DNA from 2 places in the Streptomyces nigra genome. Region 1 is predicted to be linked to the other one. Evidence: riboswitches for the same ligand, from Rfam matches in the RefSeq annotation. Region 1 holds a riboswitch; the other holds the start of a gene.
What was found. Region 1 has a riboswitch for thiamine pyrophosphate ahead of DC008_RS25330 (thiamine ABC transporter substrate-binding protein). Riboswitches for the same ligand answer to the same signal wherever they lie in the genome.
Positions count from the first base shown of each region.

Region 2: another riboswitch for thiamine pyrophosphate. It lies ahead of thiO (glycine oxidase ThiO); the one in region 1 lies ahead of DC008_RS25330 (thiamine ABC transporter substrate-binding protein).

Region 1 covers NZ_CP029043.1:5,424,400-5,439,288, forward strand. Annotated here, with positions in the region: gene tsf (translation elongation factor Ts) at 1-40, shown strand, start outside; gene pyrH (UMP kinase) at 235-993, shown strand; gene frr (ribosome recycling factor) at 1,162-1,719, shown strand; gene DC008_RS25300 (phosphatidate cytidylyltransferase) at 1,719-2,879, shown strand; gene DC008_RS25305 (hypothetical protein) at 3,556-4,029, shown strand; gene DC008_RS25310 (hypothetical protein) at 4,081-4,323, opposite strand; gene DC008_RS25315 (hypothetical protein) at 4,584-6,560, opposite strand; gene DC008_RS35730 (hypothetical protein) at 6,943-7,227, shown strand; gene rlmN (dual-specificity RNA methyltransferase RlmN) at 7,353-8,459, shown strand; TPP riboswitch at 8,484-8,589, shown strand; gene DC008_RS25330 (thiamine ABC transporter substrate-binding protein) at 8,666-9,745, shown strand; gene DC008_RS25335 (ABC transporter permease) at 9,721-11,388, shown strand; gene DC008_RS25340 (ABC transporter ATP-binding protein) at 11,389-12,408, shown strand; gene DC008_RS25345 (maleylpyruvate isomerase family mycothiol-dependent enzyme) at 12,433-13,230, shown strand; gene DC008_RS25350 (LAETG motif-containing sortase-dependent surface protein) at 13,333-13,983, opposite strand; gene DC008_RS25355 (LOG family protein) at 14,167-14,889, opposite strand, start outside.
Region 2 covers NZ_CP029043.1:1,918,409-1,933,297, reverse strand. Annotated here, with positions in the region: gene DC008_RS08975 (class II 3-deoxy-7-phosphoheptulonate synthase) at 1-73, shown strand, start outside; gene DC008_RS08970 ((2Fe-2S)-binding protein) at 217-441, shown strand; gene bfr (bacterioferritin) at 460-936, opposite strand; gene DC008_RS08960 (sulfite oxidase-like oxidoreductase) at 1,112-1,744, shown strand; gene DC008_RS08955 (DUF4396 domain-containing protein) at 1,763-2,254, opposite strand; gene DC008_RS08950 (deoxyribonuclease IV) at 2,330-3,223, opposite strand; gene pknB (Stk1 family PASTA domain-containing Ser/Thr kinase) at 3,281-5,212, opposite strand; gene DC008_RS08940 (thiazole synthase) at 5,331-6,125, opposite strand; gene thiS (sulfur carrier protein ThiS) at 6,129-6,329, opposite strand; gene thiO (glycine oxidase ThiO) at 6,326-7,489, opposite strand; TPP riboswitch at 7,487-7,598, opposite strand; gene DC008_RS08925 (avidin-fold protein) at 7,651-7,998, shown strand; gene DC008_RS08920 (hypothetical protein) at 8,114-9,304, shown strand; gene DC008_RS08915 (NAD(P)/FAD-dependent oxidoreductase) at 9,382-10,545, shown strand; gene DC008_RS08910 (Rv2175c family DNA-binding protein) at 10,623-10,988, shown strand; gene thiE (thiamine phosphate synthase) at 11,200-11,862, shown strand; gene metF (methylenetetrahydrofolate reductase [NAD(P)H]) at 12,058-12,981, shown strand; gene DC008_RS08895 (SCO2102 family sporulation regulator) at 13,039-13,995, shown strand; gene DC008_RS08890 (phytoene desaturase family protein) at 14,026-14,889, opposite strand, start outside.

The sequences.
Region 1 (14,889 bases):
CACCCTGAAGCGCTTCACGCGCATCAAGGTCGGCATCTGAGTCCGTACCGCGCTCGACGCCCCGTCCCTATAGGGTCGAAGGCAGTCGATGGCGGACGCCGCCACCGCGCTCGCGCGGCTGACGGACGACAGCAGATCTGACGAGGAGGCCATTGCCGCGCATGGGATGCGAAACACACCCCACCGGCAATGGCCTTCTTCGCATGTGCACCCAGTAACAAAGGCGGGATCTCGATGACCACCAAGGCCCAGAAGAGCGACGACGGCAAAGTACACGGCCGGTTTCTGCTGAAGCTGTCAGGAGAGGCCTTCTCCGGCGGCGGGGGACTCGGTGTCGACCCGGACGTGGTGCACAAGATCGCACGTGAGATCGCGGCCGTCGTACGCGACGGCGCGGAGATCGCCGTCGTCATCGGCGGCGGCAACTTCTTCCGTGGTGCCGAACTGCAGCAGCGCGGCATGGACCGCGCGCGCTCCGACTACATGGGCATGCTCGGAACCGTGATGAACTGCCTCGCCCTCCAGGACTTCCTGGAGAAGGAGGGCATCGACAGCCGGGTCCAGACCGCCATCACCATGGGTCAGGTCGCCGAGCCGTACATCCCGCTGCGCGCCGTGCGGCACCTGGAGAAGGGCCGCGTGGTCATCTTCGGCGCCGGTATGGGCATGCCGTACTTCTCCACCGACACCACCGCCGCGCAGCGCGCCCTGGAGATCGACGCCGAGGCGCTGCTGATGGGCAAGAACGGCGTCGACGGGGTCTACGACTCCGACCCGAAGACCAACCCGGACGCCGTCAAGTTCGACTCCCTCGGATACGGCGAGGTCATCACCCGGGACCTCAAGGTCGCCGACGCCACGGCGATCACTCTGTGCCGCGACAACAAGCTCCCGATCCTCGTCTTCGAGCTTCTGGCGGAGGGCAATATCGCCCGTGCCGTCAAGGGTGAGAAGATCGGCACGCTGGTGGGTGAGCAGGGAGGTCGGGGCTGACGCTCCGACGCCGATCCGTCCGGGGGACGGACGGGACGGACCCTGGCCGGGGGATGGACAATGTCCTGCCGGTCGGGAACCGTGCAGGAAGAAGACGCGACGCAGCCGGCCGCCGCCCCCACAGGAACCGCAGCCGGGCCTTTCACTCAAGACACGCAGGAGCAAGTGGTGATCGAAGAGACCCTCCTCGAGGCCGAGGAGAAGATGGAGAAGGCCGTCGTGGTCGCCAAGGAGGACTTCGCCGCGATCCGCACCGGCCGTGCGCACCCGGCGATGTTCAACAAGATCGTGGCCGACTACTACGGTGCGCCGACGCCGATCAACCAGCTGGCCTCGTTCTCCGTGCCGGAGCCGCGCATGGCGGTCGTCACCCCGTTCGACAAGAGCGCGCTGCGCAACATCGAGCAGGCGATCCGCGACTCCGACCTGGGCGTCAACCCGAGCAACGACGGCAACATCATCCGTGTGGTGTTCCCCGAGCTCACCGAGGAGCGCCGCCGCGAGTACATCAAGGTCGCCAAGGGCAAGGGCGAGGACGCGAAGGTGTCCATCCGCTCCGTCCGCCGCAAGGCCAAGGACGCCATCGACAAGCTGATCAAGGACGGCGAGATCGGTGAGGACGAGGGCCGGCGTGCGGAGAAGGAGCTCGACGACACCACCCACAAGTACGTCGCTCAGGTGGACGAGCTGCTGAAGCACAAGGAAGCCGAGCTGCTCGAGGTCTGATGAACGACTCTTCCTGGGGCGCGCCGACCGGGGCCGGGCAGGCCGGGTACTGGGGGCCCGACGATCGAGGACCTGTCCAAGGGGCCGACCCGGCGGGTCCCGCGTACGATGCGCCTCAGGCGCAGCAGACTCGCCCCATGCCCATCGTGCCCGACGAACCCGCGTACGGCGGAGACCAGGATGACGACCGGGGGGCCGCTCGGCTGAGCGGCCCCTTGTTCCGCGAACAACCGCCGCAGGCGCGGCCTCACCACACGCCGCAGGCGCAGCCGTTCCCGGCCGCCACACCGCAGAATCCGGAGCCCATGCCCGACGCCTCGCAGCCGGCGCCCCCGCCGCAGAAGAAGAGCGCGGGACGCGACCTGACCGCTGCCATAGGGGTCGGCGTCGGGCTCGGTGTGGTGATCGTGGCGTCGCTGTTCGTCGTCAAGGCCGTGTTCGTCGGTGTGGTCGCGGTGGCCGTGGTCGTGGGCCTGTGGGAGCTCACGAAGCGGCTGGAGGAGCGCAAGGGCATCCGGGCGCCGCTCGTCCCGCTGGCCGTCGGCGGCGCCGCGATGGTGGTCGCCGGGTATGTGCGGGGTGCCGAGGGCGCCTGGGTGGCTATGGCGCTGACCGCGCTGGCCGTCCTGGTCTGGCGGATGACGGAGCCGCCCGAGGACTATCTGCGGGACGTCACGGCGGGCGTGTTCGCCGCGTTCTACGTGCCGTTCCTCGCCACGTTCGTCACGATGATGCTGACCGCGGACGACGGGGCGTGGCGCGTCCTGACGTTCCTGCTGCTGACGGTCGTCAGCGACACCGGCGCGTACGCCATCGGCTGGCGCTTCGGCCGGACCAAGCTGGCGCCGCGCATCAGCCCCGGCAAGACCCGTGAGGGCCTGCTGGGCGCGGTGAGCTTCGCGATGGTGGCGGGCGCGCTGTGCATGCAGTTCCTGATCGACGACGGCCAGTGGTGGCAGGGCCTGCTCCTGGGCCTCGCGGTGGCGGCCAGCGCCACGCTGGGCGACCTCGGCGAGTCGATGATCAAGCGCGACCTGGGCATCAAGGACATGGGCAGCCTGCTGCCGGGCCACGGCGGCATCATGGACCGCCTGGACTCCCTCCTGCCGACGGCCCCGGTGGTGTGGCTGCTGCTGGTGCTGTTCGTGGGCTCGAGCTGACCGAACGCGACGCGTGACCACGAGGAAGCCCCCGCTTCTGAAGAGCGGGGGCTTCCTTGTGGTGAGGTCTTACTCCTCCGGTTCCCAGGCGCGCAGCAGGCCGAGGGGCCCAGGCTGCGCTCCGCTCCGCCGGGCGCGCTTCCCGGCTCTGGCTGCGCCCGCGCTCCTGCTTTCGGCCCGCTCGGCGCTGCCGCCGCCGACGCGCGCCCACAGGTGGACAGGCCGGTAGGTATGAGTCGATCACCGCATAGAGCGGCCTACGGTCAAGACGATGCCTCCGGCGGGGGATCGGCCGGCACCGGGGTGGAGGGGGCGCCGTTCCCGACTGCGAGTCCGTAGTGGCGTGCGCGGGGTGCTCCCATCCCGCACACCATCGACCCAGGCAGAGCCGAGCAGACGCGGCCCCTGAGGTCCAGGCCGTTCGTACGGTGGCGCGCTCCACCTGGACGCCAGGAACCACGCCCGCTCCACGGCGTACGGGATGGGAGGTGGGGAGAGTGGTGGATGAGGTAGCAGCAGGTCCGCAGAGGATCTACGGGCGGGCCTACAGAGCCCATGCAGTCAGGTGTCCCAGGACCTCAAGTCCCCTCACAGGCAGGTAGGGTCCTACCTCACTTCAGCAGATGGGGGCCCGGTGGCACATACGATGGCATCGCCCCGGCGTCGGATACGCGCCGTGGTTGCTCTGGCCGGGCTGATGGCCGCCGGGTGTGGTCCGCCGGACCACCCCCTGATCGCCGTCTACTCGACGCAGGGGGGCGAGGTCCGGGTCCGGCTGCGGCCGTGCCCGGGGTCGGCGGTCACCTCGGTGAAGGTCATCCGCCTGGGCGGGGAGCCGTCCGGCAAGGCCGCGCCCCCCGGGCTGGACTACTGGCTGGGCGCGCCGCCGAAGCCCATGAAGGGGGAGCAGGACCTCGACCTGTCCTCCCTGCCCGCGGACTGGCGGGCTCGGCAGAAGGGGACCGGCGGACTGACCGCGGGAAGGTACACGCTGAGGTTCACCTCGGGGCACCGCAACAGCGTCGACTACCGCGGAGAGACCACGTTCCGCCCGGCGGACCTCAATAAGCTCGGGCCCGGCGAGGTCCTGACCGGCGGCAAGGTCATGTCCCTGAAGGAGTTCAGGAAGAAAGCAGACGAATCCTGCTGAGCGGGAACGCGAGAACCCGGGGTCCAGAGGAACCCCGGGTTCCTGTGTTCGCTACGCGTTGACCGAGTCCTCGGCCTCGCTCTCCTCCTCGGAATCCGACTCCGAGCCAAGACCCTGGGCCGACTCCTGTGCAGTCTCCTCGGCCGCCCCGCGCGGCGAGGGGATCTCCGCGGCGAGGCGGGACTCCATGCGCACCCGGCTCTCGTCCGCCTCGGCGCACAGCGCCGCGGTCGCCTCGTCCGCTGCCCGGGCGGCTCGATGAACAGCCCGGCGGATCTCTGAGGAACCAGACACACTCCCTTCTGGCATCCACATGGCAGGGTCCGGCGCGGGAGAGGCCGTGCTGTACAGCAGCGAAGTGCAGCAACCACCACGTCCACGACCGACCGCGACCAGCCCCGGACGACGGACTGACGGCCCCGACAGACTTCAGCAACCGCCCCGCCCGTAGTTCGCATCGAGGCGGTCACGAACCCGGCTCGGGCCGTCTCGGGGCCGGCGGAGGGCACTCAACGACGACCGGCGCCGACAACACGGTTGAAGGAGCGGAGTGCTTACGGCACGGCTCCGATCGGGACGGACACGGCGGCGGCTTCGGTGGCGTCGGTCGGTACCGTCGCTTCGGTGCGGCGCAGGTCGAGCACGATGAGGACGGCCGTGGCGACGCCGAGGTAGATGAGGAGATTGATCAACGCCTGGCTGGTTCCGTGGCCGTCGAAGTAGATGGTGTGATGCAGGAGGATGTAGCCGTTGCGGGGTGGCAGGTAGGGCCCGAGGTCGCGCCAGAAGTCGGGCAGATACGGCACCCCGCTCGCGCCGCCCGACGAGGGGTTGCCGAGCAGGATCATCAGGACGACCGTCACGAGGGTGCCGATGGGGCCGAGCAGTTTCTGCAGGATCGCGGCGACGAAGGCGACCACGGCGACGATCAGTGAGCAGATGGGCCAGGTGATCCAGAACTTGCTGCTGGGGAAGCCTTCCAGCCAGAAGCAGACGATCAGGTCGATGACCAGGCCGCTGATGACGGCGAACCCGGCGAGCTGGGCGGCGCGCCAGCGGCCTGCCGCCTTGCCCGTGGCGGCCATGAGCAGGGTGGAACTCATGTATCCGCCGATGAGCAGGGGGACGAGCATGAGTGCCTGGACCAGGCCGAAGGGGTCCTTGGCCGCCAGCGGCAGGGGGGTGTACTGCTGGACCTTCAGTTTCTGCCCGGTGCTGCGGGCAGCCTCTTCGAAGTGCACCGCGAGATCGAGGGGCGCCAGGTCGCTCATGGAGGGCACCACGATCAGGGCGTTCGATCCGCCTGAGGAGACCAGTGCGCCGTAGATACGGGCCTCGTCCATCGCGGTCCTTGCCGCTGCTTCGTCCGGATACTGAGTGACCTTCAGAGAAATGTTCTTCTCGGCCGCGGCCAGGAGGGGCGAGGATCCGACCGTGCCGAAGGGCAGGTTCGACGCCTTGGGGGCATGCCCGGCACTCATGTACGTGGTGGCGAACAGACTTTGCATGACAGCGCAGACGCCCAGCGCGACGAGCATCCCGATCATGGCCCGGCGGCGATCGGTGGTGCCCGCCGTGCCTGGTGTCGGCGACGGCGCCTGTGGGTCGCCTGCTCCGGTGGTCGGCCTGGCCCGCCGGATGCGGCCGAACCAGGCGATGACGGCTGTTCCGGCGGCGGCATACAGGAACAGCACGATCAGAGGGGTGGCGATGTCGTTTCCGTCGAAGTAGAGCACGTGGTTGACCAGGGTGACCGCGTTCTGTGGTGGGAGGAGCACTCCGATGTTGCGCCAGTAGACCGGCAGCAGATAGGTGCCCAGTCCTCCGGCCGGCGGACCACCGATGACGATGAACAGCACCGCCACGAGGAGTGTGCCCAGCTTGCCCACCAGGGCCTGTAGTGCCGCGGCCGCCAGCGCCACGGCCGAGGTGATGAGCCAGAAGCACGGCAGCAGCGGCCAGAAGTGGCTGCTGGAGTACGCGCCGATCCCCAGTCCGGCGATCAGGTCGGTCAGAAGTGCGCCCACCAGGGCATAGCCGATCAGGATGGCCGCCCGCCACGGTGCGGCGGCGACGCCGTGGGCTGCCTTGAAGACCAGCACGGCAGCCAGATAGCCGCCGATCAGCAGCGGGAGCAGCAGCAGCGACGTCACTGCGCCGACCGGGTCACTCGACGTCAGAGGCGCGACCTCCCGCACGGTGACGGGCCGGCCCAGCTTGTGCGCCGCTGCGAGGAACGCCGGCTCCAGCTCGGTCTGGGCGAAGAAGCTCTTCGCCGGGACCACGACCAGCGTGTCGGACGAGGACTCGGCGATGTAAGCGCCGTACAGCTCGCCGCGATCTGCCGCGGCCGTGACTGCCGACTCGCTCGGATAGGACGTCAGCTCGAGCCCGGCACGCGATGCAACCTCCGCGACCACGGGAGAGGGCGGGCCGGTCACACCGAACGGCATGTTCCGGGGGACCAGAAGCTGCTGGGCACTGACCAGACACAATGCGAGCAGGGCCTGTGCCGCGAGCACCACGGCCAACGCGGCGACGATCTTCAGTACACCGCCTCGCCCTCCCGTGGCAGGAGCCGCCTGGGCCAGTCGCCTCGCCATCACTGTCCTCCATCAGCGTCTACAGCCCGGCCAACGTGCGGCACCCCGATTGCTTCCCCTGGGTATCACCACACGGACTTGATCGGGCGGCAACTCGGAGGACGTCCGACAGATGAGCGGATGTTTCGACCTGAAGCGGGGGCGCAGGGCAGCAGTGCCAAGGAAGCGACGGCATTGCTGACGGCATCGACGGCGGACGGCAGCGGCACTCAGCAGCCCAGCATGGCGCCTGCGTAGGTCCTCCAGGCAGCCCCCCAAGGCTCGCCCGCATCTACTGAGCACCGGCCCCAAGGGGCCTACGGGTCGCCAGGTGCCGGCCGCGGACTTGGTGCGGAAGAGCTGGGAGGCAACCGTCGCGGCCCTGCCCATGGAGGCCCGGGTCACCGGAGAGGTCATCGGTCGCCGGCCCTTCGGCGTCTTCACACGTGTAGACGGCGTGCCGCACGCCGTAGCGCCGGCGGAGATCACGGCCATGCCGCAGGGGATGGACCTCCCGGCCCTGGGCGCCTTCGTCAGTGGGGCGGTGCACTGGCACACCGCACATGACCACCAGGTCAAGGTCCGGCTCGACGAGTGGCAGGCGGCCGACGAGTGATCGCCGCTGGGCCGTCCCCGGGCCGTGCGAGGTTGGCCGACGATGACAGACGGCACCCGTGGGTGACCGCCCCCACCCCGCTCCGGCCTGGGCATCCAGAGTTGATCTGCCACACTGGAAGGGTTATGCCTGCACCCGGAGAACTCACATTCGTCGCCCCGCGCGGAGCCAAGAAGCCGCCGCGGCATCTTGCCGATCTCACGCCCGGTGAGCGCAAGGACGCCGTCGCCGCTATCGGCGAGAAGCCGTTTCGTGCCAAGCAGCTGTCGCAGCACTACTTCGCGCGGTACGCGCACGATCCGGAGCAGTGGACCGACATCCCCGCCGGGTCGCGTGCCAAGCTGCGGGACGAGTTGCTGCCCGAGCTGATGACCGTCGTGCGGCATCTGTCGACCGACCAGGGGACCACGCGCAAGACGCTGTGGCGGCTGTTCGACGGGACGCTCGTCGAGTCGGTGCTGATGCGGTACCCGGACCGGGTGACCATGTGCATCAGCTCGCAGGCCGGGTGTGGGATGAACTGTCCCTTCTGCGCTACGGGGCAGGCCGGGCTGGACCGTAATCTGTCGACCGCTGAGATCGTTCATCAGATTGTCGATGGGCTGCGGGCACTTCGGGACGGCGACGTGCCCGGTGGGCCCGCTCGGCTGTCCAACATCGTCTTCATGGGGATGGGCGAGCCGCTCGCCAACTACAAGCGGGTCGTCGGGGCCATTCGGCGGCTCACCGATCCTGAGCCCGATGGCCTTGGGCTTTCGCAGCGTGGGATCACCGTTTCGACGGTCGGGCTGGTGCCTGCCATTCATCGGTTCGCCGATGAGGGGTTCAAGTGCCGGCTCGCGATCTCGCTGCACGCGCCCGACGACGAGTTGCGGGACACCCTCGTCCCCGTGAACACGCGGTGGAAGGTGCGGGAGGTGCTGGACGCCGGGTGGGAGTACGCGGCCCGGTCCGGGCGCCGGCTGTCCATCGAGTACGCGCTCATCCGGGACATCAACGACCAGGCCTGGCGCGGTGACCGGCTCGGGCGGCTGCTCAAGGGCAAGCCCGTGCATGTGAATCTGATTCCGCTGAACCCGACGCCGGGGTCGAAGTGGACCGCCTCGCGGCCCGAGGACGAGAAGGCCTTCGTCGAAGCCATCGCCGCCCACGGTGTACCGGTGACGATCCGGGACACCCGTGGTCAGGAGATCGACGGGGCGTGTGGTCAGCTCGCCGCCACCGAGCGGTAGTCTGACCGGCGTCAACACATCTGCATATTCCGACAGGGGAGCGCCACAGCGCTGAGAGTGCGGCACCGGCCGCAGACCCTCCGAACCTGGCCCAGGTCATTCTGGGTAGGGAGATCGGTCATCACTCGAGCTGTTGCGCCCTGCCCGAGCCCCCCGGGGCCACGGGCAGGGCCGCGTCTCTTCCTGGTCACTCCAGGAGGAATCAAGTGGGCATCACCAAGAAGGTCACCGTCCTGGCCGTCGGGCTGGGGCTCGTCACGCTGTCCGCCTGCGGGTCGTCCGGCGGGGACGACAGCGGCGGCGGTTCCAAGACCGTCACGCTGGTCAGCCACAGCTCGTGGGCCGTGTCCAAGGACGTCCTCGCCGCCTTCGAGAAGCAGTCCGGTTACAAGGTCCGGGTCCTGGAGGACGGCGACGCCGGGGAGGCCGTCAACAAGGCCATCCTGACCAAGGACAACCCGCAGGGCGACGTCTTCTTCGGCGTCGACAACACCCTGCTGTCCCGCGCCCTCGACAACGGCCTGTTCCAGCCGTACGAGGCCAAGGGCTCGGACATGATCCTGCCCGAGTTCCGGGTCGACCAGGGCAAGCACCGGGTCACCCCCGTCGACACCGGCGACATCTGCGTCAACTACGACAAGGCGTACTTCAGCAAGCACAAGCTGGCCCCGCCGACCTCGTTCGACGACCTGATCAAGCCCGCCTACAAGGACCTCCTCGTCACCGAGAACGCCTCCACCTCCTCGCCCGGCCTCGGGTTCCTGCTCGGGACCGCCGCCAAGTACGGGGACGAGGGCTGGCAGGACTACTGGAAGAAGCTGAAGGCCAACGGCGTCAAGGTCGTCAGCGGCTGGGACCAGGCCTACAACGAGGAGTTCTCCGGGTCCGCCGGCGGCAAGAAGGCCAAGGGCGACCGGCCGCTCGTCGTGTCGTACGCCTCCTCGCCGCCCGCCGAGGTCATCTACGCCGACCCGAGGCCGACCACCGCGCCGACCGGCGTCGCGGACGGCACCTGCTTCCGGCAGTTCGAGTACGCCGGTCTGCTGAGCAACGCCAAGAACGCCGAGGGCGGCAAGGCGCTGATCGACTTCATGCTGACCAAGACGTTCCAGGGCGACATGCCGCTGAACATGTTTGTGTACCCCGTGGTCGAGGGCGCGCAGGTGCCCAAGGAGTTCACGGAGTTCGGGCCGGCGGCCGAGAACCCCCAGACCATGGACCCGGCGAAGATCGCCGACCATCGTGACGACTGGGTCAAGTCGTGGACCTCGCTCGTCCTGAGGTAGTGGGACGCCGTACGCGGAGCGCGGCGGCGCGGCTCGGTCTTGTCGCCGTGCCCGTCGCGTTCTTCGCGGTGTTCTTCGCCTACCCGGTGGCCGCGATCGTGGCGCGCGGCCTGAACGTCGACGGGGAGTGGCGGTTCGGGCGGCTGTGGGACGTGCTCGGGCAGTCCGACATCCGGCACGTGCTGTGGTTCACCACCTGGCAGGCCCTCGCTTCCACCGCGCTCACCCTGCTGATCGCGCTGCCCGGCGCCTATGTCTTCGCCCGCTTCGACTTCCCCGGCAAACAGGTCCTGCGGGCTGTCGTGACCGTGCCGTTCGTGCTGCCGACCGTCGTCGTCGGCACCGCGTTCCTCGCGCTCGTCGGTCGCGGTGGACTGCTGGACGAGCTGTGGGGCGTACGGCTCGACACCACCGTGTGGGCGATCCTGCTCGCGCACGTCTTCTTCAACTACGCCGTCGTCGTACGGACGGTGGGCGGGCTGTGGGCGCAGCTGGACCCCCGGCAGGAGGAGGCCGCGCGGATGCTGGGGGCGTCCCGGTGGACCGCCTGGCGGACCGTCACCCTGCCGGCGCTCGGGCCCGCCGTGGCCGCCGCCGCGCTCATGGTCTTCCTGTTCACCTTCACGTCGTTCGGCGTCGTGCAGATCCTCGGCGGACCGGCGTTCTCCACCCTGGAGGTGGAGATCTACCGGCAGACCTCGGAGATCTTCGACCTGGCCACCGCCGCCGTCCTGACGATCGTGCAGTTCCTGGCGGTCGGCGCGATTCTCGCCGTGCACGCCTGGACCGTACGGCGGCGGGAGAGCACCCTGCGGCTGGTCGACGCGGGCCTGACGGCGCGGCGGCCGCGCGGGGCCGGGCAGTGGGCGCTGCTGGCCGGCGTCCTGGCCGTCATCGTCGTCCTTCTGCTGCTGCCGCTGGCCGTGCTGGTGCAGCGGTCGCTCGACGCGCCGGACCTCGGCTACTACCGGGCGCTCACCGAGGCCGACGGCGGGGTCTTCCTCGTCGCCCCGATCGAGGCGATCGGCAACTCGCTGCAGTACGCCGTCGTCGCCACCCTCATCGCCGTGCTGGTCGGCGGACTCGCGGCGGCCGCGCTGACCCGGCGGGACGCGGGCCGGTTCGTGCGGGGCTTCGACGCGCTGCTGATGCTGCCGCTCGGGGTGTCCGCGGTGACCGTCGGATTCGGGTTCCTGATCTCCCTGGACGAGCCGCCGCTCGACCTGCGGAGCAGCTGGATCCTGGTGCCGCTCGCGCAGGCGCTGGTCGGGGTGCCGTTCGTCGTACGGACCATGCTGCCCGTGCTGCGGGCCGTCGACGACCGGCTGCGGGAGGCGGCCGCGGTCCTCGGTGCCTCGCCGTGGCGCGTGTGGCGGGAGATCGACCTGCCGATGGTGCGCCGGGCGCTGCTGATCGCGGCCGGGTTCGCGTTCGCGGTGTCGCTGGGCGAGTTCGGCGCGACCGTGTTCATCGCACGGCCCGACAACCCGACGCTGCCGGTCGCCGTGGCCCGGCTGCTGGGGCGGGCCGGCGACCTCAACTACGGCCAGGCGATGGCCCTTTCGACGGTGCTGATGGTGGTGTGCGCGGTGGCGCTCCTCGTGCTGGAGCGGCTGCGCACCGACCGGACGGGGGAGTTCTAGATGCTGCTGAGCCTCGAGGGCGCGACGGTCCGCTTCGGTGGGCGGGCGGTGCTCGACACCGTCGATCTGGAGGTCGCCGAGCACGAGATCGTGTGCGTGCTGGGGCCCAGCGGCAGCGGCAAGTCGACGCTGCTGCGGGCCGTGGCGGGGCTGCAGCCCCTGGACGCCGGCCGGGTCACCCTCGACGGGCGCGACCAGGCCGGGGTGCCCGCGCACCGGCGCGGCGTCGGCCTGATGTTCCAGGACCACCAGCTGTTCCCGCAGCGGGACGTCGGCGGCAACGTCGCCTTCGGCGCCCGGATGCGCGGCGCGTCCCGCCGTGAACAGGCCGAGCGGGTCGCCGAGTTGCTGGACCTCGTCGGGCTGCCGGGGGCCGCCGCGCGGGCCGTCGCCTCGCTGTCCGGCGGCGAGCAGCAGCGGGTGGCGCTCGCCCGTGCTCTCGCGCCCCGGCCGCGACTGCTGATGCTGGACGAACCGCTGGGGCAGCTCGACCGCTCGCTGCGGGAGCGCCTGGTCGTCGAACTGCGGGAGCTCTTCGGGCGGTTGGGCACGACCGTGCTCGCCGTCACCCACGACCAGGGCGAGGCGTTCGCGCTGGCCGACCGGGTCGTGGTGATGCGGGACGGCAGGATCGCCCAGACGGGGACGCCGCTGGAGGTGTGGCAGCAACCGGCCGACGCGTTCGTGGCCCGCTTCCTCGGCTTCGACAACGTGGTCGAGGGCACTGTCGCCGGGGAGGCCGCCGACACCCCCTGGGGCAAGCTCCCGGTCGGCGAGAACGCCCCGCAGGGCACCCGGCCCCTGCTCGTACGGCCCGCCGGGGTACGGCTCGTCGCGCCCGACGAGGGACTGCGCTGCACGGTGGCCGCGCGGACGTTCCGCGGCGCCCATGTCGCCCTGCAGCTACGGCCCGAGGAGGCGCCGCGCCTGGAGGCCGCCTGCGCGCTGCGGGAGGCGCCCGAGGTCGGGGACGTGGTCGGCGTGGAGTTCGACCCGGCGGAAATCGTGGTGCTCGGCTGATCGCCCGGCGCTTAGGGTGCGGGCATGACGACGCTCGCACATGATCGCTACTGCGACGAGATAGATCACCAGGTCGGCCTGCTGAGGGCCGTGGTGACCTCCGGGGCCGACCTGTCGGCCATCGTGCCGACCTGCCCCGACTGGTCGCTGGAGCAGCTCGTCCGGCACACGGGAGAGGCCCTGCGCTGGGTGGAGCTGATGGTGCGGACACGCGCCGAGAAGGAGATCCCGGAGGAGACCGTGCCGGGCGCCCAGGGCCCCGACGCGCAGGGCGACCCCGCCGCGCTCGACGCCTGGCTGGCGGAGACCGGCGACCTGCTCGTCGGCACGCTGCGGGAGGCCGGCCCGGACACGGCCGTGTGGTCGTGGGCCGGGGTCCCCACCGCCGGGTTCTGGGCCCGCCGGATGACGCACGAGCTCACCATCCACCGCGCCGACGCGACGCTCGCCGCCGGACTGCCGTACGAGGTGGCCCCCGAGATCGCGGCCGACGCGATCGACGAGTGGCTGGAGATCGTGCAGTGGGCGCAGCGGACCATCCCCGACGACCCGGCGCGCGAACTGCGCCGGCCCGGCGCGAGCATCCATCTGCACGCCACCGACCCCACGCCCGGGGTGGACGCCGAGTGGTTCGTCGACCTCGGCGGGGACGCGATCGTATGGCGGCGCGGGCACGAGAAGGCGACGGTCGCGCTGCGCGGCAGCCTCACCGACGTCCTGCTGGCGTTCTACCGCCGACTGCCGCTGGACGCGCCGGAGTTGGAGGTCCTGGGTGAGCGGGAGCTGCTGGAGTTCTGGCTGGAGCGGGCGACGTTCGGCTGAGGGCTGAGGGCTGAGCGCGAAGGCCTGGTGCGGGCTCCGGACACGGCAGTGGCCCGCCCCCGGGAAGGGGACGGGCCACAACGGTGTGACGGAAGGGCGGGATCAGCCCTCGCTCTTGGCCCCACGGCGACGCAGGCCGAAGAAGACCGCTCCTCCGCCGACGGCGACCAGGGCGACCGCGATGCCCGCGATCAGACCGGTGTTGGAGTTCGCACCGGTCTCGGCCAGGTTGGAGTCGCCGGCCGCCGGGGACGGGACGTTCTCCGCCGGGGCGGTGGTCGACGCGCTCTCGGAAGGAGCCGGGCTCTCGGTCTCCTCGGCCGGGGTCGAGGCGGAGTCCGACGGCGTCGGCGTGTCCGACGGAGCCGGGGGGTTCTCCTCGTCCTTCTTGCAGGCGGTGGACGGCGTCGTGAGGTTCGGCTCGATGTCCTCGTCGACGTAGCCCGCGGCCTTGACGTGCACGCGGTACTCGGCGTTCGGCTTCCAGTCCTCGGCGAAGGTGATGGTGACACCCTCGCGCGAGCCCTTGACCACCTGCTCGCCGACCTTCTCGAGGTCGGCGCCGTTGTTCTGCAGGAACACGGTGACCGTCGCGGGGATACCGCTGGGGTCCTTGTCCGTGACCGTGATGACGCCCTTGTCGCCGTCGCACTTGGCTTCGGCGGAGAATTCACTGATGTCGCACGCGAGCGCGTTGCCCGCGACGGAGAGGGCCAGGGCGGCCGAGGCGGACGCCACGCCCAGGGCCCGCACGGAACGTGCGACAGTACGGCGGTTTATGGACACGTTTGTCCTTACGGGAGTTGCACCACTGAGGGGGGTTGGAAGGGGGCGGCGACGGGACATCACCGTCCCCGTGAGACTCACAGATTTATAAGCGTCGCATAAGCACTGTCAACGCATATGCGGCCGACGGGCGTTGGCTTTGCCGTCTTATTAACCGAGGAGACGTTTCAACGCCTCCGGCGCCTCCTCGATCCGGTCGACGAGCGCGATCCGCGCCTCCATCGACCGCTCGCGCGCCAGTGACTGGAGCAGGGGCCACACGGGCAGCCTCTCGGTCCAGTGCGCCCGGTTCACGAGCACCATGGGTGTGGGCTCGCCGCGCGACTCGTAGTAGTTGGGCGTCGCGTTGTCGAAGACCTCCTGGACGGTGCCGGCGGCCCCGGGCAGGAAGACGACCCCCGCCGTGCAGCGCGCCAACAGGCCGTCCTCGCGGGTGGCGTTGGAGAAGTACTTCGCGATGTGGGAGGCGAAGGGGTTCGGCGGCTCATGGCCGTAGAACCAGGTCGGGATGCCGACCGAACGGCCGCCCCCGGGCAGGCGCTCCCGCACCTCGAAGGCGGCCGCCGCCCAGTCGGTCACGGAGGGCGTGAAGCCCGGTGCCTTGGCCAGCAGCCGAAGGGCGTCGCCCAGTTCCTCGTCGCCGTACGGGGCGAGATACGCGCCGAGGTTGGCCGCCTCCATGGCGCCGGGACCGCCGCCGGTGGCGACGGTCAGACCGGTGCGCGCCAGCTCCCGGCCGAGCCGGGCCGCGCCCTCGTACTCCGTGGTGCCGCGGCGCATCGCGTGACCGCCCATCACGCCCACCACCCGTGCGCCGGACAGGAGTTCGTCCAGGGCGTCGGAGACCGCGTCGTCGTGCAGCGCGCGCAGCGT
Region 2 (14,889 bases), 3.5 Mb from region 1:
CGACCCCCGGCTGAACCGCAGCCAGTCGCTGGACCTGGCGTTCCTCGTCGCGGAGATGTACCGCGACCAGTGATCTTCCCGATCATGGGGGGTGGGGCATGGATCACACAGGATCCATGCCCCACCCCACTTTTGTGCTCCTGCCATGACGGGTAAGGTTAGGTTTGCCTCACCGAACAGGGGATGGCACATCGACCCCGTCGGGAGGTGAACCGCGTGTACGTCTGCAGTTGCTTCGGCATCACCGAGCAGCAGGTCAAGAAGCACGCGGAGAACGGCGCCTGCACCCCCCGCCAGGTCGCCTCGGCCTGCAAGGCCGGCACCGACTGCGGATCGTGCGTGCGCCGTATCCAGGCATTGCTGGGCCGGGGCGCCTGCCCCCGCCCCGAGCTCGCCGACCAGGGCCGTCCGGTCGTCTCCGACCTCGAGGACGCCGCCTAGTCCGCCCAGCCCCCGGATCTAGCTGGGCTGCTCGATCTGCTGGGCGATGTAGAGCGCCTCGCCGAGCTTCTCGATGAGCTCCAGCTGGGTGTCCAGGTAGTCGATGTGGTGCTCCTCGTCCGCCAGGATCTCCTCGAAGATGTTCGCGGACGTGATGTCGCCCTTGGTGCGCATCACCTCGATCCCGCGCTTGAGGCGGTCGATCGCCTCCACCTCCACCTGCCGGTCGGCCTGGAACATCTCGGTGACCGTCTGGCCGACCCGGACGTGGAAGAGCCGCTGGTAGTTGGGCAGGCCGTCGAGCATGAGGATGCGCTCGGTGAGCTTGTCCGCGTGCTTCATCTCGTCGATGGACTCTTCCCGCGTGTACTTCGCGAGCTTCGTCCAGCCCTTGTTGTCCTGGATGCGGTAGTGCAGCCAGTACTGGTTGATCGCGGTGAGCTCACCGGTGAGCTGCTCGTTGAGGAATTCGAGGACCTCGGGGTCGCCCTGCATCGCTACGGGCTCCTTCCACGCGGGGGACTGGCAGGATGCGCCGCATGATTCCACCGGGCGCGAAGATCGTCCAGTAAGTCTTCACTTAGTAAGTAAGTGCATCCTTGGTCGGTTTTGGGTGGTGTGGTGGGGGGTGTGGTCAGGTGCACCGTCCCGGGTCTGTCAGGATGGAGGCATGGGTCAGCCGGTGGAGCGCGAAGGTGGGGCAGCAGCACATTCCGAGCTCCCGCCGGGTCAGCGCATCCAGCGCGGCTGGCCGGTCACGCACTACGGTCCGGTGCCCAAGTTCCGCCCCGAGCGCTGGGACTTCCGGGTCTTCGGCGCCACCGCCGACGGCGAGAAGCACAGCTGGACCCACGAGGAGTTCACGGCCCTGCCGTACACCAGCGTCGTCGCCGATCTGCACTGCGTCACGAAGTTCAGCTTGCTCGGCGCCGAGTGGGGCGGCATCCCGGCCCGCACGATCCTCGACATCGCGCCGCCCGCGTCCACCGTCACCCATGTCATGGTGTGGGCGGAGTACGGCTTCAGCTCCAACCTGCGGCTGGACGACTTCGCCCATGAGCGCGCGATCTTCGCCACCCACCGCGACGGCGAGCTGCTGACCGCCGAGCACGGCTTTCCGCTGCGCCTGGTCGTCCCCCATCTGTACGCCTGGAAAGGACCCAAGTGGGTCCGTGGCGTGGAGTACATGACCGCCGACCGCCGGGGCTTCTGGGAGGAGCGCGGCTACCACAACATCGGCGACCCGTGGCGCGAGCAGCGCTACTCCTACCAGGAAGAGCCCGGGGACGGCCCCGAGCTCTGACTCCCGGTTGCGTCGGCCTCAGTGGTACTGGTGCACCACCGCGTGGCCCCGGCCGCGCCCGATCATCCACTTGTTGACCGGGGTGGTGGCGACGAAGGCGACGGCCAGCGCGATCGCCAGCACCCACCAGAACAGCGGGTCGCCGAGCCCGGCGTCCATGGCGCCCGGCCACAGCACGATCACGCCGTTGTCGACCAGCTCCATCACCGCGATGGACAGGGTGTCCGCGGCCAGTGCCACCTTCACGGCGGCCCGCAGGCCGAGGCCCGCCTTGAGGACGCCGCGCAGGGTGAGCGCGTAGCCGAAGAAGAAGGCGAGCGCGATCGCGAGGATCAGGGTCGGCACGGCGCTCCAGCCGAGCGCGGTGCCGATCACCATGCCGAGCACCTCGCCGATGGCGCACCCGGTGAGGCAGTGGAGGGTGGCCCGGACGGCGGTCTCCCAGCCGGTGCCCCCGGTCATTCCCTCGTGGTGGTGGTGAACGTGTGACGCATGTGCTTCGTGTTGCATGACGCCCCCTGACGCGCGATATCCGTCTCTCGCTCCATCAGAACCATATACCCCCTGGGGGTATTCCGGTCTCGGTCAGCGGTCGCGAAGTTTCTTCAGCCGCTCCACATCCGCGGCATGACCCTCCTTGCCGCCCGGGGTCTCGATGATCAGGGGGACGCCCGCGGTGGCCGGGTGCGTCATCAGCGCGCGGAACGGGTCCTCGCCGATGTGCCCCGCGCCGATGTTCTCGTGCCGGTCCTTGTGGGCGCCGACGACGTCCTTGGAGTCGTTGGCGTGGATCAGCTTCAGCCGGCCCTCGCCGACCGTGTCCACCAGCAGGTCCAGGGTCTGGTGCATCCCGGAGGGGCCGGTGAGGTCGTGGCCGGCCGCGTAGATGTGGCAGGTGTCCAGGCAGACGCCCAGCTTCGGATGGGCGTCCAGCGCCTCGAAGTACGGCCCGAAGTCCCAGGTCCGCGAGCACAGCGAGGAGCCCTGCCCGGCGGTGGACTCCAGCAGCAGGAACGGGTCGTCGTCGTGGGTCAGCTCGTCCAGCAGCGGCAGCAGATGCTCGCGGACCTGTTTCAGGGCCACCGATCGGTCCCGGCCGCCGGTCGCGCTGCCCGTGTGCACCACCACGCCGAGCGCCCCGATCTCCCGGCCGCGCCGCAGCGAGTGCCGCAGCGACTCCACGGACCGCTCGACGGTCGCCTCGGTGTGCGAGCCGAAGTTGATCAGATACGGCGCGTGTACGTAGGCCGGTATGGACTCGGCGGCGCAGAGCGCCCGGAACTCCTCGTCCTGGCGCGGATTGCCGGGCGGGGTCGCCCAGCCCCGCGGGTTGGCGACGAAGACCTGGACCGTCTCGGCCTTCAGATCGCGGGCGTAGGCGAGGCCGACGGAGCTGAGGCCGCCGGCCACCGGGACATGGCCGCCGACGGGGTTGCGGGAGGGCCCGGGGAGGGCGGAACCGGACTGCTGACTTCTCACCCGTCCAGGGTGTCATGCGGCGGGAACGGCCCGGTCACCCGGCCGCCCCCGCCCGCCTCACCGGATGGTGATGGTGACCGTCGACCCCTTCGGCGCCTTGTCCCCGCCCTTGGGGGACTGCTTCTTCACCGTGTCCCCGAACAGGCCGAGCAGCCCGCGGTCCTCGTCGACCTCGAAGCCGGCGGCCTCCAGCTGGGCCTTGGCGTCGTCGACGCTGTCGCCGACCACGTCCGGGACCTCGATCATCTCGGGGCCCTTGGAGAGGGTCAGCGTGACGGTGTCGCCCTCGGCCGCCCGGGTGCCCTCGCCGGGCGACTGCCGGGCGACCAGACCCGCGTCGAACTCCGAGTTGACCCGGCCGGGGGCGATCCGCACCTTCAGGCCGGCCTCCTCCAGCTCGGCCCGCGCGTCCTCGGGGCTCTCGCCGGTGACGTCCGGGAGGTCGACCGGGCTGCCCTTGCTGACGGTCAGCGCGACCGCCGAGCCCGAGCGGACCGTGGAGCCCTCACCCGGGGACGTGGAGATGACCGAGCCGCGCGCGATCTCGTCGTCGAACTCCCGTGTCACCATGCCCGGCTCCAGACCGCGCTCCTTCAGCGCGGCCCGCGCCTGGGCCAGTGTGCGGTCCCTGAGGTCCGGCACCTTCACCGTCTTCGGGCCGAGGGAGACGACCAGGTCCACCGAGTCGTTCTGCCTAATGCGGGCGCCCGGCTTCGGGTCGGTGCTCATGACCGTGCCGCGGTCGAAGGTGTCGCTGTACGCCCGCCGCACCTTGCCGACGTCCAGCCCGTCCTGCTCCAGACGGTCCCTGGCCTGCGCCTCGTTCTTCGACAGCAGCGGGGGGACCTCGGTGAACTGCCCGGAGTTGATGTACCAGATCCCCGCGCCGAGGCCGAGGGCCAGCAGCACGGCGGCCACCACGACCATCGGGCCGCGCGGCCGGCGCGAGGCACGCGCGCGGGGCGGCCCGGCCGGCGGGGCCGGGGGCATCTCCAGACGGCTGGTGCGGTGGACGGGCTCGTCCCCGTCGACCGGCAGCGGCCGGGGCACCGTCAGCCCGCGCGGGATCACGCTCGTGCGGTCGTCCGCGTTGTCGTGCCCGTCGGACAGCGCCTGCGGCGGCATCGCGTCCAGCTGCTCGTCGGTGAGCGCCTGGCGCGCCACGCGGGCCTGCGCGAGCAGGGCCACGGCGTCGTACGGGCGGACGCCCGGGGTGCGGGCGGTGGCGGAGGCGACCAGCTCGTCCAGCTCGTAGGCCAGGCCCGGCACCACGGCGGAGGGCGGCGGGACGTCTTCGTGCAGATGCTTGTAGAGCACCACGGCGGGGGAGTCCCCGTCGTGCGGCTTCTCGCCGGTCAGCATCTCGTAGAGGACGACCCCGCACGCGTACACGTCGACACGGGCGTCGGCGGCGCCCGGCTGCTCTATCTGCTCGGGCGCGAGATACGAGACGGTGCCGAGGACGGCGCCGGTGGTGCTGGTCACGGTGTCCACCGAGCGCACCAGGCCGAAGTCGGCGACCTTGACCCGGCCGTCGTCCCCTATCAGGACGTTCTCCGGCTTCATGTCGCGGTGCACGAACCCCGCGCGGTGCGCGGCGCCGAGCGCGGCGAGCACCGGCTCCAGGATGTCGAGCGCGGCCCGCGGCTGGAGCGCCCCGCGCTCGCGCAGGACGTCGCGCAGGGTGCAGCCCGCGATGTACTCCATCGCGAGATAGACGTACGACCCGTCGGTGCCCTGGTCGAAGACCTGCACCACGTTCGGGTGGGCCAGCCGGGCGACGGACTTCGCCTCCCGGATGAACCGCTCGACGAACACCCCGTCCACCGCCAGCGCCGGATGCATCACCTTGAGCGCGAGCACGCGGTCGAGGCGGGTGTCCAGGGCCCGGTAGACCGTGGCCATCCCGCCGACCGCGATTCGCGCGTCCACGCGATACCGGCCGTCGAGCACCTGCCCGACCAGAGGGTCCTGAAGGGTCGTATCCACGCAGGTGAGTGTACGAGCCGACACCGACACCCCGTCCGGTCCCGCCGGGATCGGGGCGGGACTGCGACCGTCCTGTGACGGACGACTCAGCCTTCGGGAGCCGTGACCGAACGTACGTTCAGAACGCGGGCCGTTCCGGGTCCAGCCGCGCCAGGCCGTCCACCGGCGAGGACGCCTCCGCGAAGTGCCGCCTCGGGATGCGGCCCGCCCGGCGCGCCAGCCGGCCCGCCTCCACCGCGTGCCGCATCGCGTCGGCCATCAGCACCGGCTCCTGGGCCCGCGTCACCGCCGAGGCGAGCATCACACCCGCACAGCCCAGCTCCATCGCGAGCGCCGCGTCCGAGGCCGTACCGGCACCCGCGTCCAGGATCACCGGCACGCGCGCGTGCTCCACGATCAGCTGGAAGTTGTGCGGATTGCGGATACCGAGCCCCGAGCCGATGGGCGAGCCCAGCGGCATGATCGCCGCGCACCCGGCGTCCTCCAGCTTCCGCGCCAGCACCGGGTCGTCATTCGTGTACGGCAGCACCGTGAAACCGTCGTCCACCAGCGTCTCCGCCGCGTCCAGCAGCTCGACCGGGTCCGGCAGCAGGGTCCGCTCGTCGGCGATGACCTCCAGCTTCACCAGGTCCGTGCCGAGCGCCTCGCGCGCGAGGCGGGCCGTCAGCACCGCCTCGCCCGCGGTGAAGCATCCCGCGGTGTTCGGCAGCACCCGGATGCCGAGCCGGTCCAGCACCGACAGGACGGAGCCGTGCACCGAGGGGTCCACCCGGCGCATCGCGACGGTCGTCAGCTCCGTCCCGGACGCCACCAGCGCCCGCTCCAGGACGTCCAGGCTGGGCGCCCCGCCCGTGCCCATGATCAGCCGGGAGGTGAGGGACAGGTCCCCGATGACGAGGGGGTCGTCGGCCATGGTTCAGCCTCCTTGCACGGCGGTCAGGACCTCGACGCGGTCCCCCTCGCGCAGCGGCGTCGACGGCCACTGCGCGCGCGGGACGACGGTCTCGTTGAGGGCGGCGGCCACCCCGGAGGGGGCCTGCGTGAGAAGCCGTACGGCGGTGTCGAGCGCCGTACCGGGGTCGACCCGGCGCCGCTCGCCGTTGAGCGAGATGTTCATGCGGGCTGCTCCTCGCGGACGGCGGCGAACCGCAGCGGGGTGAAGTCACGGGCCACGTCCGGCAGTTCACCGGAGGTCAGGACGTGCGCCAGGACGTCCCCGGTGACCGGGGCGAGCAGCACGCCGTTGCGGCCGTGTCCGGTGGCGAGCAGCAGCCCGTCCAGCGCGGTCGGGCCGAGCAGCGGCGCGTTGTCGGGGGAGGCCGGGCGCAGGCCCGCCCGGGTCTCGGTCAGCGGCAGCTCGGTGATGCCGGGCACCAGCTCGTGGGCGTCCCGCAGCAGCTCGTACACGCCGCCGGCGGTCACCGTGGTGTCCCAGCCCAGCTCCTCGCTCGTCGCGCCGACGACCAGCTCGCCGTTCTCACGCGGCACCAGGTACACCTGGCTGCCCCGCACCACCGCCCGCACCGTACGGCTCAGGAACGGCGCGAGGCCCTTCGGCACGGTCAGCCGCAGCACCTGCCCCTTCACGGGCCGCACCGGCGGCCGTACGGCGTCGGGGACGCCCGCGAGCCGGCCGCTCAGGCTGCCCGCCGCGAGGACCACCCGGTCCGCGGCCAGCCGGGTGCCGTCCGTGGTGGTGACCCCGGTGGCCCGGTCCGCGGTGACGTCCAGGCGCTCGGCCCAGGTCCGGTGGAAGGTGACGCCGGCCCGCTCGCACGCGGCCAGCAGCGCCCCGGTGAGCCGCCGCGGGTCGATCTGGTGGTCGCCGTCCACCCGCAGCCCGCCGCGCACCCCGGGCGCCAGCATCGGCTCCAGGCGCCGGCACTCCCGGCCCGTCAGCCACTCCGAGTCCAGCCCCGAACGGCTCTGCAGGGCGTGCAGCTCGCGCAGGTGCGCGCGGTCGTCCGCGTCCAGGGCGACGGCGAGCGTGCCGCACCTGCGGTAGCCGAGGGCGTGCCCGGTGAGGTCGCCGAGCTCGGCCGCGAAGTCCGGATAGCGGCGGGCCGAGTCGAGGCTCAGGCCCAGCAGGGTCTGCTCGCCGTAGTGCAGTTCGGTGACCGCGGCCAGCATCCCGGCCGCCACCCGGGCGGCCCCGCCGCCCGGGTCCGGGTCCACCACGGCGGTGGCGAACCCGCGTTGCGCGGCCCGCCACGCCGTGACCAGTCCGATGATCCCGCCCCCCACGACGAGGACGTCTGAGGTACGCGTACGCGACATGGGCGTCCAGCCCCTCCCTTCGCCGGCATGACCCGGATCAGGTTCGTACGGTCGGAGGCCGCCAGCCTCCCTCTCAGCCCGGTGCGTCCGGGCTCCCGCGAGTGCTCTACGGTGGCCACCCTAGCCCGCAGTCCCCGGTATCGGTAAGGGAGCCTCCCCGCATGGCCCGCTCGCTCGAAGGTCTCGTCCTCGCCCCCGTCGCCGACCAGGCGCCGGGGCAGGTGGGGACGCGCACCCGGTTCACGTACCACGAGCAGGACGGCGTGATCTGGGCCGAGTACAGCGGCGGCGACGTCGTGCGCGGGCACCTCGTCGGCACCCGGGAGGGCGACCGCCTCGACTTCCGGTACGTGCAGCTGAAGCGGGACGGCACGACCTCGTCCGGGCACTGCCTGTCCACGGTGGGCGAACTCCCGGACGGGCGGGTGCGGCTGACGGAGACCTGGGAGTGGGAGTCGCAGCGGGGCAGCGGCACCAGCGTGGTGGAGCAGGTCCTCGCATCCGACTGACGGCCCGTCATGTGGCGGACGTACAACCGTTGCCGGCCGGCGGGGGTCTAGCGATCCAAGGACTGTTCCCCGGTGGGCGCCGTCCGTCCACCCGCGTCCCAGCAGAGGATCTCCCATGCCCAGACCCCCGCACAGCCGCCGCGCCTCGAGTGCCGCTGTCGTCGCCGGCCTGATCGTGCTGGCCGCGGCTCCCGCCGCCTTCGGCGAGGAAGCCGCACCCGACCTGGTCCTCGGCGGAGTCGAGCCGGTCCACGGGCTGCGGCCGGGGAGCACGTTCGACCTGCCGGTCACCGTGGCGAACAAGGGCACCGTGACCGCCCGGACGGCGTGGGTCTCCTACTCCGTCACCCGGGGGCTCGACCTCGTGGACGTCCCCTCCAACTGCCGTGTGCAGCACGTCAGGTCCTACGACGAGATGCCCGAGTACTGGACCGCGACGTGCGCGTACGACCAGCCGGTGGAGCCGGGCGTCGTCCTTACGCCCGAGAAGCCTCTCCGGGTCGAGGCACTGGACCGCGCGTACAACGACAGGCTGCGGCTGCGTGTCGGGTACGGGGACGCCCCGTCGGACGACGAGAACGGAGAGCCGTCGGTGCCGGGGACCGCGCCGGCGGTGAAACTGGTCGAGGGACCGGCCGGTGGCGCGGGTTCCGCGAAGTACGTCCACGTGCCGGTCACCACTGTCAACACGGCCGACTATCGGGTGACGGGTGCCGCGCTGAGCGGGAGGGCCGGTGACACGGTGACGATGAAGGTGAGGTTCGCCAACGCCGGGCCCGCCTGGCTCCTGGAGGAGGGCGAGGTGCCGGGCGTCCACGTCCTGATCAAGCTTCCCGCCGGAACGTCGGTGGTCAAGCGCGACTACTACTGCCACGACAAGGGCGGGACGTACAACTGCCCCGCACACCTCGGTATGAACATGCCCGAGGACGCCCAGATGGAATACACCTTCCAGCTGAGGATCGACAAGCGGATCGCCGGCGCCAAGGGCTCGATCGCGCTGAGCCCCGAACGCCGCTCGTTCGACCCCGACAAGGCCAACGACAAGGCCGACATCACGCTGGACGTGACGGGCGGCGGGTCGGCCGGCTCCACGGGAGGCTCGTCAGGCGGGTCGTCAGGCGGTTCCACGGGCGGCTCGGCCGGCGGGTCGTCGTCGACGGGTGGCGACGGCTCGAACGGCGGCGAACTGGCGGACACCGGCTCCTCGGCGCTGCCGCTCACGGGTGTGGCCGCCGCGGCGGTGGCCACGGGTGCGGGCGCGCTCCTCGCCATGCGACGCGGCCGGGGCCGGAACCCGAGCTGACGACGAGTGTCTATGGTGAGCGGGTGAGCGAGCCAACCACCCAGTCGCAGCGGTCCGTGGTCGTCGCCGGTGCCGGCATGGCCGGTGTGCAGACGGCGGTCGCCCTGCGGGAGAAGGGCTTCACCGGGACGATCACCGTGATCGGCGCCGAGCCCCACCAGCCGTACGACCGCCCGCCCCTGTCCAAGGCGGTGCTGCTCGGCACCGCCGAGGGCTCCGCCTTCGACGTCGACTTCGAGACGCTCGGCGTCGAACTGCGCCTCGGCTGCGAGGTGCTGGGCCTCCGCACCGCCGACCACGTCCTGGACACCGAGGCCGGGCCCGTCCCCTACGAGGTGCTGGTCCTCGCCACGGGCGCCGAGCCCCTGCGGCTGCCGGGCACCGAGGGCGTCCCCGGTGTGCATCTGCTGCGCACCCTGGACGACGCCGAGCGGCTGCGCCCGGTGCTCGCCCGGCAGCACGACGTCGTGGTCGTCGGCGCGGGCTGGATCGGCGCCGAGTTCACCACCGCCGCCCGTGAGGCCGGCTGCGCGGTCACCGTCGTCGAGGCCGCCGAACGGCCGCTCGCGGGCGCCCTGCCCGCCGAGGTGGCCGCCCCGATGGCCGCCTGGTACGCGGACAGCGGTGCGGTGCTGCGCACGGGCACCCGCGTGGAGCGCGTAGAGCCCGGCGAGGTCGTCCTGGCCGACGGCACGCGGGTACCGGCGGGCGCCGTCGTCGTCGGCATCGGGGCCCGGCCCGCCACCGCCTGGCTGACCGGCTCGGACATCGCGCTCGGCGCGCACGGCGAGGTCCTGGCCGACGACCGGCTGCGCACCTCGGTGCCGGACGTGTACGCGGTCGGCGACTGCGCCTCCTTCCCCTCCGGGCGCTACGGCGAGCGGCTGCTCGTCCACCACTGGGACAACGCCCTCCAGGGGCCGCGCACGGTCGCCGCCGACATCCTCGGCGAGACCGCCGCGCCCTACGACCCCGTGCCCTACTTCTGGTCCGAGCAGTTCGGCCGGTTCGTGCAGTACGCCGGACACCACCCGGGCGCCGACACGCTGCTGTGGCGCGGCGACCCGGCGGGCCCGTCCTGGTCGGTCTGCTGGCTGCGCGAGGGGCGGCTGACCGCGCTCCTGGCGGTGGGCCGGCCCCGGGACCTGGCCCAGGGACGGCGGCTGATCGAGGCGGGCACGCCGATGGACGCCACCCTGCTGGCGGACCCCGCGCGGCCCTTGAAGTCGGCGACCGCGTAGCGCGCGGGGGCGACGGCCGTGCCCGTGCGGACCGGCCTGGCTTCCGACTGTCGGTGCCAGATGGCAGGCTTGTTCCCGTGACCGAGATTGACGCAAAGATCGATGCTCTCGTCCCCGCCTGGCTCACCCTTCCCGACATCGCCGAGATGCTCGGCGTCGAGGTGACCCGCGTCCGGCAGCTGGTCAAGGAGGGCCAGCTCATCGCCGTACGCCGGGGTGAGAACCGCGCGCTGCACGTCCCCGCCGCCTTCATCGACGGGGACAAGGTCGTCAAGGGCCTGTCCGGGACCCTGACGCTCCTGCGGGACGACGGCTTCACGGACGAAGAGATGCTGGAGTGGCTCTTCACTCCCGACCCCTCCCTGCCCGGCACGCCGGCGCAGGCCCTGAGCGAGAACCGCGGCACGGAGGTGAAGCGCCGCGCCCAGGCGCTCGCCGTCTGACCCGCACACCGCCCGGCCCACGCGGCCGGCCCCGGGCCGTCGTCGACCGGTGACCCGGGCCCGGCCGCCCGGGTGAACGCCCCCGGGGCGTGGCGTCCGTCCGCCGCGCCCCGCGGGACAGCCCTGCCCGCCCGGCGACCCCGTCGGCGGCTTTGGGTACGGTGCCTGCGGCCGGCATCCGACCGGCACCGCCGACCCCAGGGGGCTCCGTATGTCCGACACCGCCACCGCGGGCAGCGCCCGCGCGCGACTCGCCGACGCCCGGCTCTATCTGTGCACCGACGCCCGCAGGCGCCAGGGCGACCTCGCGGAGTTCCTGGACGCCGTGCTCGCCGGCGGCGTCGACATCGTGCAGCTGCGCGACAAGGGCATGGAGGCCGCCGAGGAACTGGAGCATCTGCGGGTGTTCGCCGACGCGTGCGCCCGGCACGGCAAGCTGCTCGCCGTCAACGACCGGGCCGACGTGGCCCATGCCGCCGGCTCCGACGTCCTGCACCTCGGCCAGGGCGATCTGCCCGTCCCCGCCGCCCGCGCGATCCTCGGCCCCGACGTCCTGATCGGCCGCTCCACGCACAGCGAGGCGGAGGCCACCGCGGCCGCCCGCCAGGACGGCGTCGACTACTTCTGCACCGGGCCGTGCTGGCCCACCCCCACCAAGCCCGGCCGCCACGCCCCCGGTCTCGGCCTGGTCCGGCACACCGCCGCCCTCGGGACCGAGCGCCCCTGGTTCGCCATCGGCGGCATCGACCTCGGCAACCTCGACCAGGTGCTGGAGGCCGGCGCCCGCCGGGTCGTCGTCGTCCGGGCCGTCACGGAGGCGGACGACCCCGGGGCGGCCGCGGCGGAGTTCGCGAAGCGGCTGCGGCAGGACTGAACCGGTCCGTCTCATTTCCGCCGTCTCATTTTCCGTGCCGAGCCGTCTCGGATGATGGGCGTCCGGGGATCTTGGAGGGGTGTCCGGGGCGCTTCTCGGCCCCGATCTGTCCAAGGCGTGGACAGCAGGCCGACAAATCGGGCAAATGTCCGGCGTCCGGTTGGGGGACCGGGTACCCCTGGTTAACCTGCGAGTATGGCCCTCGGCACCGCATCCATCAGGTCGGACCACGCTCGTACCGTGCGCGACATGCTCGCGACCGGCAAGACGACGTATTCCTTCGAGTTCTACGCCCCCAAGACCCCGAAGGGCGAGCGGAACCTGTGGAACGCGCTGCGCAGGGTCGAGGCCGTGCGCCCCGATTTCGTCTCGGTGACCTACGGCGCGGGGGGCTCCACGCGCGCCGGCACCGTCAAGGCGACCGAGGCCATCGCCTCGGACACCACGCTGACGCCGATCGCCCACCTCACCGCCGTCGACCACTCCGTGGCCGACCTGCGCAACATCATCGGGCAGTACGCCGACGCCGGGATCCGCAACATGCTGGCGCTGCGCGGCGACCCGCCCGGTGACCCGCTGGGCGACTGGGTGCCGCACCCCCGGGGCCTGACCTACGCCGCCGAGCTCGTCGAGCTGATCAAGGCGTCCGGTGACTTCTGCGTGGGTGTCGCGGCCTTCCCGGCCATGCATCCGCGCTCCGCCGACCGGGAGACCGACGTACGGCACTTCGTGGACAAGTGCCGGGCCGGCGCGGACTACGCGATCACCCAGATGTTCTTCGAACCGGAGGATTATCTTCGGCTGCGCGACCGGGTTTCCGCCGTCGGCTGCGACACCCCGATCATCCCCGAGATCATGCCCATCGCCAGCGTACGGACCCTGGAGCGGATCCCCTCGCTCACCAACGCCGCGTTCCCGGACGCCCTCAGAGAGCGGATCCTCACAGCGAAGGACGATCCCGCGGCGGTACGCTCCATCGGTATCGAGTTCGCCACCGAGTTCTGTGCGCGGCTTCTGGCCGAGGGAGTGCCCGGACTGCACTTCATCACGCTCAACAACTCCACGGCGACACTGGAAATCCACGAGAACCTGGGCCTGCACCACCCACCGCAGGCCTAGACCGGTCGTCCTGATATACGTCACACTGCGTAGGCGGCCACTGGGAGAGGGGCGTACATGGGCTTGACGGTCCTCTACATCGCGTTCGGCGTCGTCGCGCTGTGGCTGCTCGGCGAGGTGCTGCTGCAGTACAAGGCGCGGCTGCGCTGGCGGCTGGTCGCCTTCGTCGGCTTCCTCGGCGTCGTCCTCGGCGTGCTCATCCCGTCCGTGATCGTCATCGGACTGGGCGCCGCGGCCTTCGCCGTCGGGCAGACCTACGTCACGCTGTCGTTCCGCCGTGGCTTCTCCGCCGGCTGGGCGGTCTCCGCGTCGGCCCTCGGCCCGCTGGCCGGCGCCAAGCGCCGCCGCGACGAGGAGGACCGCCAGGAGCCGACCCTGGAGGTCTCCGACCTGGAGGCCCGCGACGGCTACGCGGACGACGACACCGGCTACGGCCGGGCCGACGCCGGACAGATCGCCGACGACTACGACCGCGACGACGTCTTCACCCCCGCACGCGGGGGCCGGGGCGGCGCCGAGTCGTCCGCCGTCTACGAGCCGCAGCCCCTGCCGGAGGACACCGGCTCCTACGGCGTCTACAGCGACGCCGCCTACGCGGCCGCCGCCCAGCAGCAGGGCTACGCCGACGCGGGCCAGTCCCAGGAGCAGTACGCAGCCGCCGACCAGGGCTACGGGTACGACGGCTACGCCGGGTACGACCAGCAGCAGTACGGGTACGACGCCAACGGCCAGCAGCAGTACGCCGCCTACTCGGACCCGTACATCGGCACCCAGACCTACGGCGGCGGCTCCTACGACGCCTACGGGCAGCAGCAGTACGACCAGCAGCAGGCCTACGGGCAGGACCCGTACGCCACCGGCACCTACCCCGACGGCACGCCGGCCGCCGGCGTCTGGGTCCCGCAGCAGCGCACCGACGAGTACGGCGGCGAGCTCCCGCCGGAGCAGCAGCAGTACTACCAGGGCAACGGGCAGCAGCAGGGCCCTGGTTACGACGAGCAGTACCGTTTCTGACGGGTCCGCGCGCCGGGGCGCACGCCCGTCTCACTGCGAGCCCTGGAAGTCCGGCCCCTCCACGATCAGCCCGGCCGCCAGCGCGCCCGACATGCCCGCGTGCGGAAGCCCGCCGCCGGGGTGCGACCAGCCGCCGACCGTGAACAGCCCCGACAGGGCCGTGCTGTTGGACGCGTGCAGCATCCGTCCACCGGCGGCGGCCAGCGCCGGGGCGGGGACCGCGCCGCCCTCCGCGCCCGTCGCCTCCTCCACGGCGGCCGGGGTCACGACCTCGTGCCACAGCAGGCGCTCCCGCAGCTCCGGCACGGCCCGCTCGGCGACCGCGATCAGGTCGTCCGCGCGCCGGGCCGTCTCCTCGGCGGCACCGCCCCCGGCCGGCACCGTCGCCACCAGCACGGCCGTCTCATGAGCGGTGTCCGGGACCAGCGCCGGGTCACCGGCCCGCAGCACCGTGACCGTGGGACGCGCGGCCATGGCAGGCGCCGGGCCGAACAGGGCGTCCAGCTCGGCGTCGCGGTCCTCGGCGTGCACCACCGTGCGGTGCGCCGTGCCCTCCGGGCGGCCGCCGCGCAGGGCCAGCAGCACCGTCAGCCGGCTCGGCGCCCCGCGCCTGGCCGGGACCTCGCCCTCGGCGCGCACCGCCGTACCGCGCACGAGCCGGTCCAGGACGCCGGGCGCGACCCCGGACACCACGAGATCGGCCTCCACCGCGGTGCCGTCGGCCAGCTCCAGCCCGGCCGCCCGGCCGTCCTTCTCCAGGATCGCGGCGACCTCCGCCCCGAAGCGGAACTCCACCCGGCGGGCCAGGCACCGCTCGTACACGGCCCGCGCCAACTCCCGCAGCCCGCCGCGCACATACCAGGTCCCGAAGGCGTGCTCCATGTACGGCAGCAC